3 regions of the Psychromonas sp. MME2 genome follow, and region 1 is predicted to be linked to each of the others. Evidence: predicted binding sites of a transcription regulator. Region 1 holds the regulator's gene; each other region holds the start of a gene.
What was found. The regulator NrdR, encoded in region 1, represses ribonucleotide reductase genes. The targets are predictions, from matches to a motif close to AAACACNANATNTNGTGTTT.
Positions count from the first base shown of each region.

Region 2: the regulator NrdR is predicted to act here: its motif matches at 2,919-2,938, upstream of nrdA (class 1a ribonucleoside-diphosphate reductase subunit alpha).
Region 3: the regulator NrdR is predicted to act here: its motif matches at 2,427-2,446, upstream of nrdD (anaerobic ribonucleoside-triphosphate reductase).

Region 1 is NZ_JBEWXI010000011.1:146,340-151,913, forward strand. Features, by position in the region: gene AB1A03_RS10155 (riboflavin synthase) at 1-398, opposite strand, end outside; gene ribD (bifunctional diaminohydroxyphosphoribosylaminopyrimidine deaminase/5-amino-6-(5-phosphoribosylamino)uracil reductase RibD) at 400-1,548, opposite strand; gene nrdR (transcriptional regulator NrdR) at 1,797-2,246, opposite strand; gene AB1A03_RS10170 (integration host factor subunit alpha) at 2,709-3,017, opposite strand; gene pheT (phenylalanine--tRNA ligase subunit beta) at 3,022-5,409, opposite strand; gene pheS (phenylalanine--tRNA ligase subunit alpha) at 5,421-5,574, opposite strand, start outside.
Region 2 is NZ_JBEWXI010000010.1:165,775-171,348, reverse strand. Features, by position in the region: partial or broken gene gyrA (DNA topoisomerase (ATP-hydrolyzing) subunit A) at 1-1,666, opposite strand, end outside; gene ubiG (bifunctional 2-polyprenyl-6-hydroxyphenol methylase/3-demethylubiquinol 3-O-methyltransferase UbiG) at 1,904-2,626, shown strand; gene nrdA (class 1a ribonucleoside-diphosphate reductase subunit alpha) at 3,012-5,279, shown strand; gene nrdB (class Ia ribonucleoside-diphosphate reductase subunit beta) at 5,379-5,574, shown strand, end outside.
Region 3 is NZ_JBEWXI010000012.1:182,265-187,838, forward strand. Features, by position in the region: gene rsxC (electron transport complex subunit RsxC) at 1-960, opposite strand, end outside; gene rsxB (electron transport complex subunit RsxB) at 962-1,519, opposite strand; gene rsxA (electron transport complex subunit RsxA) at 1,534-2,112, opposite strand; gene nrdD (anaerobic ribonucleoside-triphosphate reductase) at 2,471-4,588, shown strand; gene nrdG (anaerobic ribonucleoside-triphosphate reductase-activating protein) at 4,664-5,134, shown strand; gene AB1A03_RS11145 (methyl-accepting chemotaxis protein) at 5,347-5,574, shown strand, end outside.

The DNA.
Region 1 (5,574 bases):
ATATACTTGGCTAAATTATCGGGGGCTTGTATCCAATAATCTATCGCATTGCCCGTCGCAGAGATGGAAATGACTTCGCCTACTCCATCGACATGCCCACTAACAATATGCCCACCAAAACGCGCATTCATTTGCATCGCTTTTTCTAGATTTACCATAAAGCCTGTTTGAATTTGTGAAAATCCACTGCGCTTAATGGTTTCGTAGGAGACATCGGCATCAAAACCACTTCCTGATAACTTAGTTACCGTCAAACAGACGCCATTATTAGCAATACTATCGCCAAGTTTGACATCACTCATATCTAAACACCCCGCATCAACACTAATCGTCATATCTTGTGCATTGTGTTTAATTGCCGTAATTTTTCCTACCGCTTCTATAATACCTGTGAACATATTAATCTCGATAACTTATGGTGCGAATATCATTGCCAATAATCACCGATTCTTTAAGTGATAATTGTACAACCGCGTCCATTTCTAAATAATTGGGTAAGTTTACTAAGTTTCTACCTTTATCGCCCAACAATTTTGTCGCTTGATAGAGTATAAATTCATCAACTAACTGATTATTGAAAAAAGCCCCCGCTAACGTTGCGCCAGCCTCAACCCATAAATCATTAATTTCATAGTCATTAAGTTGCTTCAACAGCACTGCCAAATCGATTCGCCCGTGACTATCATCCACGCCAATAAGCTGCTCAACATCGGCATTAAGCACTTTATCATTAAGATCAGATCGCGCGGTGAGCGAAACCAATAAGACCTTGCCTGGAATAGTAAATAGTTTTTCTGACAATGTTAATTTATTATGAGAATCTAATATAATTCGTATCGGTTGATGCAAAGAAGATGCAGGAATGTCACTATCAAATCGAGGACTTTGCTGCAATTCTTGATAACGAACATTCAAACTTGGATCATCAGCAAGTACCGTTCCGCTGCCAGTTAAAATAGCACTTTGCATGGCACGATAATACTGCACATCAATACGTGCTTGAGCGCCCGTTATCCATTTACTGACGCCATTTTGTAACGCGGTTTTACCATCTAAACTAGCTGCAAGTTTTACGGTAACGCGTGGCCGCTGAAATTTCATGCGCTTAATAAAACCTTGGTTTAAATTCTCAGCTTCGGCTTCCAACAACCCCACTTCAACGGTGATGCCCGCATCCCTGAGGATAGCAATACCACGCCCCGCAACCTTCGGATTAGGATCAACCATCGCGATCACAACACGCTTCACACCAGCCTCAAGCAGAGCTAATGCACAGGGAGGCGTCCGCCCATAATGTGAACAGGGTTCAAGCGTCACATAGCAGGTTGCATCCGTGGCGCTATTTGTTGCCATCCGTAAGGCATTCACCTCAGCATGGGAAGCTCCTGCTTGTAAATGAAAACCTTCACCAACAATGGCATTATTTTTAACAATAACGCACCCAACATTTGGATTAGGGGAAGTTGTAAAGCGCCCTTTCCTTGCTAACTCAATAGCGCGCGCCATATATTGCGTATCTAATTCAGAAAATTGAGCGTTGTTCATTATTATTCCATCTATTTATACCCATGCGACTAAAATGCAAAGTCAGCAGGAAAAAGAGTGCCAATATATTAGCCATAAAATTGAAGTATCGTTGTTCTACATAGCGGCTTTATAACAAAGCAGATTGGAACATTTTTCCTTACCTAACGGCACTAGCTAGAAAATCAAACAGTCACAATTAGCTCATGTTACGCCTTGCTCTGATATCCGAGTGAGCAGCTAACAAAGAGCCTTGAGATAACATAGAGATATTACTTTTCTAATTTAGCAATCTCTTCACCAAACTCTTTAATATCTTCAAAGGATCTATACACGGAAGCAAAACGAATATAAGCAATTTTATCTAAACCTTTTAATAACTCCATGACCAATTCTCCAACCATTTTTGAAGAAACTTCACGCTCTCCCGTGGCACGCAATTTAGACTTCAATTTATTAACCGTTGCTTCAATGGCCTCAATACTGACTGGCCTTTTTTCTAAAGCTCGGTGAATACCCACGAGTAACTTTTCATCATTAAAGGGTTCTCTACGTCCATCAGATTTAATTAATCGCGGCATGATGAGTTCAGCCATTTCAAAAGTAGTAAAACGCTCACTACACTCATTACAAGAACGACGGCGACGAACTTGAAACCCTTCTGCTACAAGACGAGAATCAATAACTTTTGTATCTTGTGCACTACAAAATGGACAGTACATAATGGTTTACTCTCAGTGGGAAATTCTAGGTTGAAAATTATAATACCAATTGGAATAAATAGCTGATCTATTTTACTGGTTAAAATAACTTACTTTTTTGTTGTAAGTTTCGCATAGGGAACACCATTTGCGTCAACTTACGCCTCAAATAAAGCCATTTTTCCGGCGCAAAATTTATACCAATTCCGATAAATAGCTGATCTATTTTACTGGTTAAAACAACTTACTGCTGCGTTGTAATTTTCGCAAAGGGAATAACCATTTACGTCAAATTACGCCTTGAATTAAGCTGTTTTTCCTGCGCAAAATCTAGGTCACATACTTACCGGAATTGGTATTAGATCACATACTTAATCCGATTGGTATAACATTTATTGACAATGATACTTGCTACTTTAACAAAAACAGTTTTTTAAATAAAAAAAAACCGCAAATGCGGTTTTTTTATTTTTGCTCATATAACTAAAGTTTATCTTCGCTATCGGGCAACTTTTCTTCAACTAGTTCCTTTAATTTTTGCCCCGCTCGAAAGGTAACAACCCGGCGTGCGGCAATTGGAATATCTTCACCAGTTTTAGGGTTACGACCCGGACGTTCACTTTTATCCTTTAGCTCAAAGCCACCAAAACCAGAAATTTTGACAGCTTCTCCACTTTCCAGTGTTGCTTTAATCTCCTCAAAAAAAGATTCGACAAACTCTTTTGCCTCTTTTTTACTTAGGCCTATTTTTTCAGATAAATGGGTTGATATATCAGCTTTAGTCAGTGCCATAAAATTATTCTCTCAACGATGCATTAAACTCCATAGAAACCGCTTCTATAATGCTATTTACACTATTTGCAATCTCTTGCTCTTCTAAGGTTCTCGTCGTATTTTGTAGGATCAAACCTATCGCTAAGCTCTTCTTACCTTCTGCTACGCCTGCACCTTGGTATACATCGAATAAGTTTATGCCAACTAGTTCAGTAATGCCAATTTTTTCTATAAATTTTAGTACGTTACCTGCATTTACTTGCTCATCGACAACAAAAGCAAGGTCTCGGTGGTTAGCTGGGAACTTAGAGATATCCGCTGATTGTGGTAATTTACGTGTAATGATCTGCTCAAGTTGAATCTCAAATACTATCGCAGTACCATTTAATGCAAATGGTTTGGTTAAACTTGGGTGCAATGTACCGATATAACCAATGTTTTTACCATTACGGTAAATACCCGCTGACTGACCAGGATGTAATGCACTGTGGGTTTCTGCTTTAAACTCAAAACTGTGAGCATCAACACAAAGGTCTAGTATTGCCTCTAGATCCGCTTTAAGGTCAAAAAAATCCGCATTACGTGTGGCAATATCCCAATGTTGATCATTCACATTACCGATAATGACACCCGCTAACATTGGCTGTTGAGAAATACCATTTTCAACACTTTCATCTTTGATAAAACGCAGACCCGTTTCAAATAAGCGAACACGTGCTTGTTGGCGTTTTTGGTTATTAGAAACACTTTCTAATAACCCCGTCCATAGGCTCACGCGCATTGCTGACATATCCTTAGAAATCGGGTGCGGCAAAATCAGTGCGTCAGCTTGTGGATGTAATTTAAGTTGTTTATCAGGATCAACAAAACTATAGGTAATCGCTTCTTGATACTCACGATTGACTAATACATCACGTATTTTGGTTAATTTAAGAGTCGCTTCATTATGCGCAGGCATGCTTAACGCTGCCTCAGGGGCAATATTTGGAATATTGTTATAGCCATATACACGAGCGACTTCTTCAATAAGATCTTCTTCAATCGCCATATCAAAACGGTATGTTGGTGCAATCGCAGTCCAACCTTCCGCGCTAACAGTAACATCACAGCCCAAGCGAGTTAAAATCTCAGTCACTCGCTCACCATCAATAGCAATACCAATTAAGCTATCTAATTTACTACGACGTAAGTAAATTTCAGACTGTTTTGGTAAATTCTCAACACTAACCGCTTCGCTTATTGGGCCAACAACACCGCCACAGATTTCAACTAATAGCTGCGTTGCTCGCTCCATCGCTTTAGCTTGTAAAACAGGATCAACACCACGTTCGTAACGATGCGATGCATCGGTATGTAAACCGTATGAACGAGCACGGCCTGCAATCGCTAAAGGAGCAAAAAAAGCACTTTCTAAAAATATATTGCTAGTACCTTCACTAACACCAGAGTCAGTGCCACCAAAAATACCAGCCATCGCTAATGCTTTTTGTTGATCCGCAATCACTAAGGTATCTGCATTTAACTTAACTTCTTTACCATCAAGTAATGTCAACGGTTCATCTTGTTTAGCAAGACGAACTTCAATACCACCCTCTAACTTATCAAGGTCAAAGGCATGCATTGGATGACCAAATTCAAGTAACACATACTGCGTAATATCCACAACGGCATCAACACTGCGCACACCACAACGACGTAATTTTTCTACCATCCATAAAGGCGTTGCTGCATTTTGCTTAATACCACGAATAACACGCCCTAAATAACGAGGACAAGCAGTTGGATCTTGCAAATTAATAGCAACTTGGTCATCAATCGTAACAGCAACATTTTGCCACGTTGGCTCAGTAACAGTGCTATTGTTTAATACACCAACTTCACGAGCAAGCCCAGAAATACCTAAGCAATCGGCTCTATTTGCAGTTAAATCAACATCGATAATAACGTCATCTAACTGTAAGTATTCACGAACGCAACTGCCAATCGGCGCATCAACAGGCAGTTCAATAATTCCATCGGCTGTTTCAGCCATGCCTAGCTCTGATTCACTGCACAACATACCAAGCGAGGTTTGTCCGCGTAATTTCGCTTTTTTAATTTTAAAATCACCCGGCAATACAGCGCCAACCACGGCAACGGCAACTTTTAAGCCTAAACGGCAGTTTTTTGCGCCACAGACGATGTCGAGTAACTCATCTTCGCCAATATTTATTTTTGTAACTTGTAATTTATCTGCATCGGGATGTTGGCCACACTCAACTACCTCACCCACAACAACTTTACTAAAATCACCGGCAACGGCTTCTACATCATCCACTTCAAGACCAGCCATGGTGACTTGGTGTAACAACTCTTCACGACTAATTTCAGGGTTTACCCATTCTCTTAACCAAGCTTCACTAAATTTCATTATTCTAACCCTTACTTAAATTGCTTGAGGAAACGGAGATCATTTTCAAAGAATGAACGTAAATCATTTACGCCGTAACGAAGCATGGTTAAACGCTCTACCCCCATACCGAATGCAAAACCAGAATACTTATCTGGATCAACCCCCATTGAACGTAAAACAGTA
Region 2 (5,574 bases), on a different contig from region 1:
ATCAGTCAAAGGTTGATATTTAACATAGCCTTCGTGGGAAAGCGTAACAACCACATCTTCTTCGGTGATCAAATCTTCCATACAAAGATCACTTTCATTGGCAGTGATTTCTGTGCGGCGAGCATCGCCAAAGTTTGCACGAATTTCTTCCAACTCTTCGCGAATAACTTCCATTAATCGAGCAGGACTCGCTAGAATATGCAGTAACCCGGCAATTATTTCTAATAGCTCTTTATATTCGCTTAATATTTTCTCATGCTCTAAACCCGTTAACTTATGTAAACGTAAATCTAGAATCGCCTGAGCTTGAACTTCAGTCATGTAATAGTGATTATCACGTACACCAAATTCAATCGGCAAACCATCTGGACGCGCAGCATTTACCCCTGCAGCTTCAAGCATAACAACGACGTTACCGAGTTCCCAGCCCTGTGACTGTAAACCGATTTTCGCTTCGGCAGGTGTCGCTGAATTTCGAATCAACTCAATAATTGGTTCGATATTAACTAAAGAAATTGCTAAGCCTTCAAGGATATGCGCTCTATCACGTGCTTTGCGCAGTTCAAATACGGTACGGCGTGTTACCACTTCTCGACGATGCAGAATAAAGGCTTCGAGCATCATTTTTAAGTTAAACAGTTTTGGTTGCCCATGGTCCAATGCAACGGCATTAATACCAAATGAAACTTGCATTTGCGTTTGTGCGTAAAGGTTATTTAGAATGACCTCTCCAACATCACCACGCTTAACTTCAACGACCATACGCATACCGTCTTTATCAGACTCGTCACGCAGAGCACTAATGCCTTCTATTTTTTTCTCTTTAACTAACTCTGCTATTTTTTCAATTAGGCGAGCTTTGTTAACTTGATATGGCAGTTCATGAACAACAATGGTTTCACGGCCCTTTTTTCGTTAACTTCGATATCCGCTTTAGCGCGAATTTTAACTTTACCGCGACCAGTATGGTAAGCATCAATGATCCCTTTACGGCCATTAATGATACCTGCCGTTGGAAAATCAGGGCCAGGGATCAGTTCAATCAGTTCGTTAATGGTAATATCAGCATTATCAATTAATGCTAAACAGCCATCGACCACTTCACCCAGATTGTGTGGTGGTATATTGGTCGCCATCCCAACGGCAATACCCGATGAACCATTGATTAACAGATTGGGTACTTTAGTCGGCAAAACTTCAGGAATAAACTCTGTGCCGTCATAGTTGGGAACATAATCAACCGTCTCTTTATCTAGGTCAGCAAGTAATTCATGGGCAATTTTGTCCATACGGATTTCCGTATAACGCATTGCAGCAGCACTATCACCATCCACAAACCAAAGTTACCTTGGCCGTCAACAAGCATATAACGTAATGAGAAAGGCTGAGCCATACGGACAATAGTATCGTATACGGCTGTATCGCCATGTGGATGATATTTACCGATAACATCACCAACAACACGTGCTGATTTTTTATAGGGTTTATTCCAGTCATTGCGCAACACGTTCATTGCAAATAAAACACGGCGATGAACCGGCTTAAGACCATCACGTACATCGGGCAATGCACGCCCAACAATTACGCTCATGGCATAATCAAGATAAGAGTTCTTTAATTCATCTTCAATGTTGATTGGAGAAACGTCAGAGGCAAATTCGCTCATAGAGACCTAAATCCTTAATTTAATAGAATATCGATTGAATTTTAGTGAGTTGCGCATACTAACACAAAATAGCGATGAAGAAACGCATTCACAGCAAATTTACTACGAATATGATAACAGCAAATTTACTACGCATATGATATAAGCAAAATTACTTCAGTAAAAAATAATTAAAACATTAAACTGCGAGGTTAAACTCGTTATAATGCATTATTTCAATTAATTCGGTGTTAAGGGATGCAGGTAAATAGAGCTTTAGTGGTAAACAATGTTGATAACGATGAGATAGAAAAATTTTCAGCAATGGCCGAGCAGTGGTGGGATCTTGAAGGGGACTTTAAACCCTTGCATATGCTCAACCCAACACGGTTAGCCTATATAGAAGAAGGCGTTGATGGTATATTTGCTAAAAAGATTGTTGACGTTGGCTGTGGCGGAGGCATCTTAGCAGAAAGTATGGCTAAACAAGGAGCGACTGTTACAGGCATTGATATGGCACACGCATCGCTACAAATTGCCCGCCTGCATGCATTAGAAACGCAACAACAAATTGACTATCAAAAAACAACGGCAGAACAATTCGCACTCACCCACTTTGAACAATTTGATGTGGTTACCTGCATGGAAATGTTAGAACATGTCCCCGATCCCGCTTCCGTTATCAAGGCTTGCTGTGACATGGTAAAACCCGGGGGAAGCGTCTATTTTTCAACAATCAATAAAACATTTAAAGCTTACGTCATGATGATACTCGGTGCTGAACACGTTTTAAAATGGGTACCTAAGGGCACTCATAGCTACGAAAAATTTATTCGCCCATCACAATTATTATCAGCGGTAGATAAGACGAGTCTACATTGTGAAGCGTTATGTGGTGTTGAATATAATCTCTTTTCAGGCGAATTTAGGATCACGAATAATGTTGATGTCAATTACATGCTTCATTGTGTGAAACGTTAACTCCTGCACTTTCCCCCCCACTAAAAATCTAACAATTAAATATAAAAAACATGAGGAGAATCGGGTTTTAGATAATCTTTTTCTCTTTATTTATTCTTACTACTGCAGATAAAAAAAAGTATAAAAAATCATTGCAATTCACAACTCACGCTAAAAACTTAAAGGTTGATGTTAGTGAACACAAACTTGTTTTTGGAACTGCTATTTATCCACAATCTTATCCACTTAATGAATAAAAATATTCACTTGATAAAAACAAAAAAAGCTTTATCTTGTGCCAACTAAACTTGCAAAGCACAATATGTAGTGTTTTTAAAAATTATGCATCCGATAACTGACAGCCTCTTGCTAACAAGCATTGTCGCCAGAAATAAGGTAATCCCACATGAATAAAAACCTGTTTGTCACCAAACGTAATGGCAAAAGAGAAAACATCGACCTCGAGAAAATCCACCGTGTTATTACTTGGGCGGCGGAAGGTCTTGACAATGTTTCAGTCTCGCAGGTTGAACTAAATTCACATATTCAGTTTTATGATGGCATTCGTACCGAAGATATTCACGAAACCATTATCAAAGCAGCAGCGGATCTTATTTCTGAAGAATCACCAGATTATCAATATTTAGCAGCCCATCTTGCCGTATTCCATCTACGCAAAAAAGCCTATCAGCGATTCACGCCACCAAGCGTATTTGAACATGTTAGTAAAATGTGTTCAAAGGGCAAATATGATGCACACCTTCTTGAAGATTATACAAAACAAGAATTTGAAGAGATGGATACCTTTATTGACCATAACCGCGATTTAAATTTTTCCTATGCGGCGGTAAAACAACTTGAAGGTAAATATTTAATTCAAAATCGTGTAACTGGTGATATATACGAAAGTGCACAATTTCTTTATTTATTAGTAGCAGCATGCCTTTTTTCAGATTACGACAAGTCCATTCGTATGGATTATGTACGCCGCTTCTATGATGCCACTTCGCAATTTAAAATTTCCCTACCAACACCAATTATGTCTGGGGTGCGTACGCCTACTCGCCAATTTAGTTCCTGCGTATTAATCGAAGCCGGTGATAGCCTCGACTCCATCAATGCCACTGCGAGCTCTATTGTAAAATATGTTTCACAACGTGCAGGCATTGGTATTAATGCAGGGCGAATTCGCGCCTTAGGTAGCACAATCCGCGGTGGTGAAGCATTCCATACAGGTTGTATTCCCTTCTATAAATACTTTCAAACTGCCGTAAAATCCTGTTCGCAGGGCGGTGTCCGTGGCGGTGCTGCAACGGTTTTCTACCCACTGTGGCACTTGGAAGTAGAAAGTTTATTGGTGCTTAAAAATAACCGAGGGATTGAATCAAACCGTGTTCGTCACATGGATTATGGTGTGCAATTAAGCCGTTTATTTTATCAACGCTTAATCGAACGAAAAAATATCACACTCTTCAGTCCGTCCGATGTCCCTGGTTTATACGATGCTTTTTTTGAAGACCAAGATGAATTTGAGCGTCTTTATGATGTTTATGAAGGCGATCCTGACATCCGTCAGAAAAGCATTCCTTCCGTCGAACTGTTTTCAATATTAATGCAAGAACGTGCAAGTACTGGTCGTATTTATATTCAAAACGTTGATCACTGTAATACGCATAGTCCCTTTGATAGCAAAGTTGCCCCCATTCGTCAAAGTAACTTATGTCTTGAAATAGCGCTACCCACTAAACCACTGCAACATATTATGGATGAAGAGGGTGAAATTGCACTCTGTACCTTGTCAGCCTTAAACTTAGGTGCGATTGAATCTCTCGATGAGTTAGAAGAAATTGCTGAATTAACGGTTCGTGCATTAGATAATCTACTCGATTATCAAGATTACCCAATTAAAGCAGCAGAAAACAGCAGCATGGCGCGTCGTACTCTTGGGATTGGTGTGATCAACTATGCTTATTACCTCGCTAAAAATGGCGTTAAATACTCCGATGGCAGTGCCAACAATCTAACCCATAAAAGTTTTGAAGCGATCCAATACTATCTATTGAAAGCTTCAAATGTGCTGGCAAAAGAGCGTGGGGCTTGTCCTAAATTTAATGAAACTCGCTATTCCCAAGGCATTTTACCCATTGACACATATAAAAATTCATTGGACGCAATCTGTGATGAACCCTACCATTTAGATTGGGAAACACTGCGTGCGGATATTGTTCGAGACGGTTTACGTAACTCAACCTTGTCAGCATTAATGCCATCAGAAACCTCAAGCCAGATTTCTAATGCGACCAATGGCATTGAACCACCACGTGGATTTATTAGCATAAAAGCGAGTAAAGATGGTATTTTAAAACAGGTTGTTCCTGAATTTGATAAATACAAAGAAAATTATGAGTTACTATGGAACATTCCAAATAACCAAGGTTACTTAGAACTCGTTGGCATTATGCAAAAATTTGTTGATCAGGCTATCTCAGCGAATACTAATTATGATCCAAAACGTTTCGACGATAATAAAGTACCAATGACTAACCTCTTGAAAGATCTATTGGTCGCCTATAAAATGGGAGTCAAAACGCTTTATTATCATAATACGCGAGATGGCGCAGATGATGAAAAGGTAATCGAAGAAGACTGTGCCGGTGGTGCGTGCAAAATTTAACCCGCATTTTGTTATGCCCATTCAATCGAATGGGTTTTTAGTTTTTAATATTTTCTATTCCTCACTCCGGTGAGATGCTAATGCACTATGGAGAAGCATATGGCTTATACTACTTTCTCAACCATTCCTAATAATGCGCTTAAAGAGCCGATGTTTTTTGGTAATCCGGTCAATGTCGCTCGTTATGATCAACAACGTTTTGATGTATTTGAGAAGTTAATTGAGAAGCAGCTGAGTTTTTTCTGGCGACCAGAAGAGATAGATGTAAATCGCGATCGTATTGACTTTATTAATT
Region 3 (5,574 bases), on a different contig from region 1:
GCCTTTTTGAGAAAATGCATCGCCGGTTAAGGTGACAATACGGGAAATAAGTGGTTTACCATCAATGATTGCCTCTTTAATCGCAAACACGGTGCCAACGTTTTGCATGACAATGCCAAGGTCAGTCGGGTGCTTATCATGGGGCGTTTGTTGACCGGTAATAATTTCGATTAGCTGTTTTTCACTGCCTGAAGGATAGCGTGTCGCAATGGTCCGAATGATTATGTTACTTTCTTGTTCAACTGCGACTTTTTGCACTGCTTCATTTAATGCCAATGTTGCTTGTGGTTTATTATCTTCAATGGCGATAACGGTCAGTGTTGGTTTGAGTATATGCTGTAATATTTGTATCCCCTTGATGATCTCGTCACTATGCTCTTGCATTAGTCGATCATCTGCGGTGATATAAGGCTCACATTCGACTGCGTTAATAATAAGCAGTTTGATACCTTCTTTATGAAACAGTTTTAAATGCGTTGGAAAACCCGCGCCACCTAAACCCACAATGCCAGCTTGATAAATTTTTTCAATGAGTTGGACATTGGCTTGTGCTTGGTAATCCTCACATCTCTCATAATTTACATGCCTATCTAAACCATCGGTGGCGATCACCACTGAGAGAACGGGGAGTCCCGATGGATGTAAATCAGTACGTTTTTCTATTGCATGCACGGTTCCTGAGCTAGAGGCATGTTGTGTCACCATTGCGCCATAGACTTTGGTTAATGGTTGCCCCTTTAAAACCGGATCGCCAACTTTTACTAATAACTCAGGAGTGTGGCCCTTATGCTCAACGGCAATGATTAAAAAGGGAGGAATACCCGCATCTTCAATGGCAGTTTGGTTACTTTGTTGTTTATTTTCTTGAGGATGAATCCCCCCATGAAATGACCACTGTTTGCCAGAGGAAATTAGTGCGAGTTGATCGTCGCTAAGTAGATTGATAGGCATTATTGACATACTAAGACTCAATACTGTTTTTAGTTGGAATACGGTTGAGATCCCATTGCCAATTTTGTGTAGTTAAAGCAATTGGAATCATATCAATACAATCAGTTGGACAGGGAGCAACGCAGAGTTCACAGCCTGTACATTCATCGCTGATCACGGTATGCATCTGCCGAGTTGCGCCTAAAATGGCATCGACAGGGCAAGCTTGAATACATTTCGTGCAACCAATGCATTCATCTTCACGAATAAAGGCAACCAATTTCGGTTTTTCTTCACCTTCTAACTCTTTCGGTTCAACGCCCATACGCGCAGCAAGTTGACGCATAACAGCATCACCGCCCGGGGGGCACTTATTAATATCATCGCCATTTGCGATGGCTTGCGCATAGGGTTTACAACCGGGATAACCACATTGGCCACACTGTGTTTGTGGTAAGATGGCATCGAGTTCTTCAACGATAGGATCTTCTTTAACTTTAAATCGTAATGATGAATATCCCAGTAGCACGCCAAAAATGGCTCCGAGTACCCCCAATGACAAAATAGCGATAGCAATGTTTGTTATCATTATATCTTTCTCTATTACTTAATTAGGCCTGTAAAGCCCATAAAGGCAAGTGACATTAACCCTGCGGTGATCATTGCTATCGATGCGCCCTTAAAAGGTAAAGGAACATCGGCCGCAGCGAGGCGCTCGCGCATGGATGAAAATAGCACCAAGACCAAGGAGAAACCAACCCCAGCACTAAAACCATAAATAATGGATTGCACAAAATTGTGTTGCTCATTTATGTTTAGTAACGCGAGACCTAAAATAGCGCAGTTGGTGGTGATTAAGGGCAAAAATATGCCTAATAAACGGTATAGCGTTGGGCTAGTTTTATGCATTACCATTTCTGTAAATTGCACAATCACTGCGATCACTAATATGAAGCTTAACGTTTGTAGATAGAGTAAGTCGAGTGGTATCAGTAAATAAGTATTGACGACATAGGACAATGCTGCTGTTAATGTTAAAACAAAGGTCGTCGCAAAGGACATGCCAACGGCAGTTTCAACTTTATTTGAGACACCCATAAAAGGGCATAAGCCAAGAAACTTTACTAAAACAAAGTTATTAACTAACACTGTGCCAAAAAAAAGTAAAAAATAATCGTTCATAACAATTTAATTCCACTGGAAAAATAGGGGTAATGCGTGGTTAACTCTAACTTGTTATAATAGCAATAAAATACCTTCTGGTCAGTGTCTAAATAGTGCATTTTATAAAGTTAATCGTTACGCTTTTATTGTTATCACTTATACAGCGATAGTGGCTACTATCAGCCTTTTATTTTATCTAAAAGCCTTCTTAAAATAGCAACAAAAAATCATCAAAAATGTAGTCGATGAGCAATTTTAAGATACTAAATTATCACCTGAATTGAAAATTGATTTATATCAAGGCTCAATATCTAGTGTTATGTATCATGCGCACCCACAATATATAGTATGTTGCTGGTGATTTTGGAGCGTTGTGATGAAACCTGTTGTAATTAAACGAGATGGAAGTCAAGTACCATTTAATTCCTTGCGTATAGCGGAAGCTATCTTAAAAGCATCGGGCGCAGCGCGTTGTAAAGGCGTTGACGCTTTTGCCATTGCAGCGGAAGTCGAGTTGCAATTGCAGGGGCAGGTTGAAGTAGATATTCATGATATTCAAGATGCCGTTGAAGTTTGTTTAATGAAAAGTGGGCATAGTGAATTAGCCCGTGTTTACATTGAATATCGTCACGATAGAGACATTGCCCGTGAACGTAAAAGTCACTTAAATAGTGAGATTTATGGGTTGATTGAGCAAAGCAATGCCGCATTACTAAATGAAAACGCCAATAAAGATAGTAAAGTTATCCCGACCCAGCGCGACCTCTTAGCGGGGATTGTCGCTAAGCATTATGCTAAATCTTATATATTACCTCGCGATGTGGTGCGTGCGCACGATAAAGGTGAATTACATTATCACGATTTAGATTATGCGCCTTTTTTCCCAATGTTTAACTGTATGTTGATCGATATAAAGGGGATGTTTACGCAGGGCTTTAAAATGGGCAATGCTGAAATTGAGGAGCCAAAATCAATTTCAACGGCGACGGCTGTTACGGCACAAATTATTGCACAGGTGGCTAGCCACATTTATGGTGGAACCACTATTAATGGGATTGATACTACGCTCGCACCCTATGTCAGCATGAGTTATAAAAAACATCTTGTGATAGCTAATAAGTGGAATATTGCCGAGCCGCAAAACTATGCTGCTGAACAGACAGAAAAAGAGTGCTATGACGCCTTCCAGTCACTCGAGTATGAGGTGAATACCTTACATACGGCTAATGGTCAAACGCCTTTTGTTACCTTTGGTTTAGGATTGGGCACCAGTTGGGAAGCGCGTTTAATTCAAGAGTCGATCTTTAAAATTCGTATCGCTGGTTTGGGTAAAAATCGCAAAACCGCCATTTTCCCTAAATTGGTATTTGCGATTAAAGAGGGGGTTAACCATAAACAGGGCGATCCCAACTACGATATTAAACAATTGGCATTGGAATGTGCCTCAAAACGGATGTACCCAGATATTTTGAATTTCGATAAAGTGGTGGAAGTCACTGGGTCATTTAAAACCCCAATGGGATGCCGCAGTTTCTTGGATGCCTATAAAGAAAATGATGAGCTGATCCATGATGGTCGTAATAATCTTGGCGTTGTAAGTGTTAACTTACCTCGTGTTGCTCTTGAATCTGGCTGTGATGAAGAACAGTTCTACAAATTATTAGATAGTCGTTTAGCCTTGGCGAAAAAAGCATTAGATACGCGTATTGAAAGGTTGTCGGAAGTGAAAGCCAGTGTTGCTCCTATCCTTTATATGGAAGGTGCCTGTGGGGTACGTTTAAAAGCCAATGATTGTGTTGCCGATATATTTAAAAATGGCCGCGCTTCTATTTCATTGGGCTACATCGGTTTACATGAAACAATTAATGCATTGTACGGTACAGATGATCACCTATTTGATAACACTGAAAAACAACAAAAAGCACTTGCTGTCATTAGTTATTTAAAAGAGGCGACTAAACGTTGGACTGCGGAAACTGGCTATGGCTTTAGTCTATACTCAACGCCTTCAGAAAATTTATGTGACCGTTTCTGCCGCTTAGATGCGAAGCAATTTGGTGTTTTAGATGGGGTGACCGATAAAGGCTATTATACAAATAGTTACCATTTGGATGTTGAAAAAATCGCGAATCCATATGATAAACTTGATTTTGAGATGCCATACCCTGCGATTGCTAGCGGTGGATTCATCTGTTATGGCGAATATCCAAATATGCAACATAACCTTAAAGCGTTAGAAGACGTTTGGGATTACAGCTATTCACGCGTCCCTTATTACGGTACTAACACCCCCATTGATGAGTGTTATGAGTGTGGATTCCATGGCGAATTTGACTGTACCAGTAAAGGGTTTGTATGCCCTAGTTGTGGTAACTCCGACTCTGAAAAAGTGGCGGTAACACGCCGTGTATGTGGCTACCTAGGTAGCCCCGATGCGCGCCCATTTAATGAAGGCAAGCAAGAAGAAGTGAAGCGTCGCGTTAAACACCTTTAAATTTTATATTTAATAACAGCAAGATAAAAACACCTCGCTTAACGTGGGGTGTTTTGCTTTTAGGAATTCGCCGGTATGAATTACAGTAAATATTATCCGCTTGATGTACTCAATGGTGAAGGTACGCGTTGTACACTATTTGTCTCTGGGTGTATTCATCACTGTAAAGGTTGTTATAATCAGTCAACCCTCTCGCCCGACGCTGGGGAGTTGTTTACCGAGCAGTTGGCTGATCAGATAATTCAAGACCTTAATGACACACGCATAAAAAGAGCGGGGTTAACCCTCTCCGGTGGTGATCCTCTGCATCCAGCAAATATCGAACAGGTTTTGGCATTGATTAAGCGTGTTAAAAATGAGTGTGTCGATAAAAATATATGGCTATGGACTGGCTATACATTAGCGGAACTTAATCCACAACAGCAAGAAATTATTGCGCTGATTGATGTGCTGGTAGATGGTAAGTTTATTAAGGAGCTTGCCGATCCAAACTTGCAGTGGCGAGGCAGTAGTAATCAAGTCGTACATCGCTTTGAGAAAGTATAAACCTTAAAGATGAGGGGAGCTATGTAAGTCATTAGGTATTCGTGTTTGAAATTCCGCTGGCTTGGTCAACGAATGCTAACTTACATATCATAAATTCTAATTTACATGTCATAAATTCTCTATAGCACGGTTTTTTTTTACCTCTAACTTCCTAAAAAATGATTTATACATTACAGTACCCTCATATTTTATGGACGAAGTAATGGTGAAAAATGAAAATTTCAAATTTAAAAATTAAACACCGTATTAACATGATAACGTTTGTTGCATTAGCCTCCTTTATCATTTCAGTCATTATTAATAACATGACTACTGCAAATAATGCAGCTAGGTTAAACGCTCTGCAAAATCAACTTTATCCGGTGCTCAATCTTGCGACGATCAATGAAGGGTTACTCATTCAATTAGATCAGATTATTCAGTCAACGGTAACGACGGGT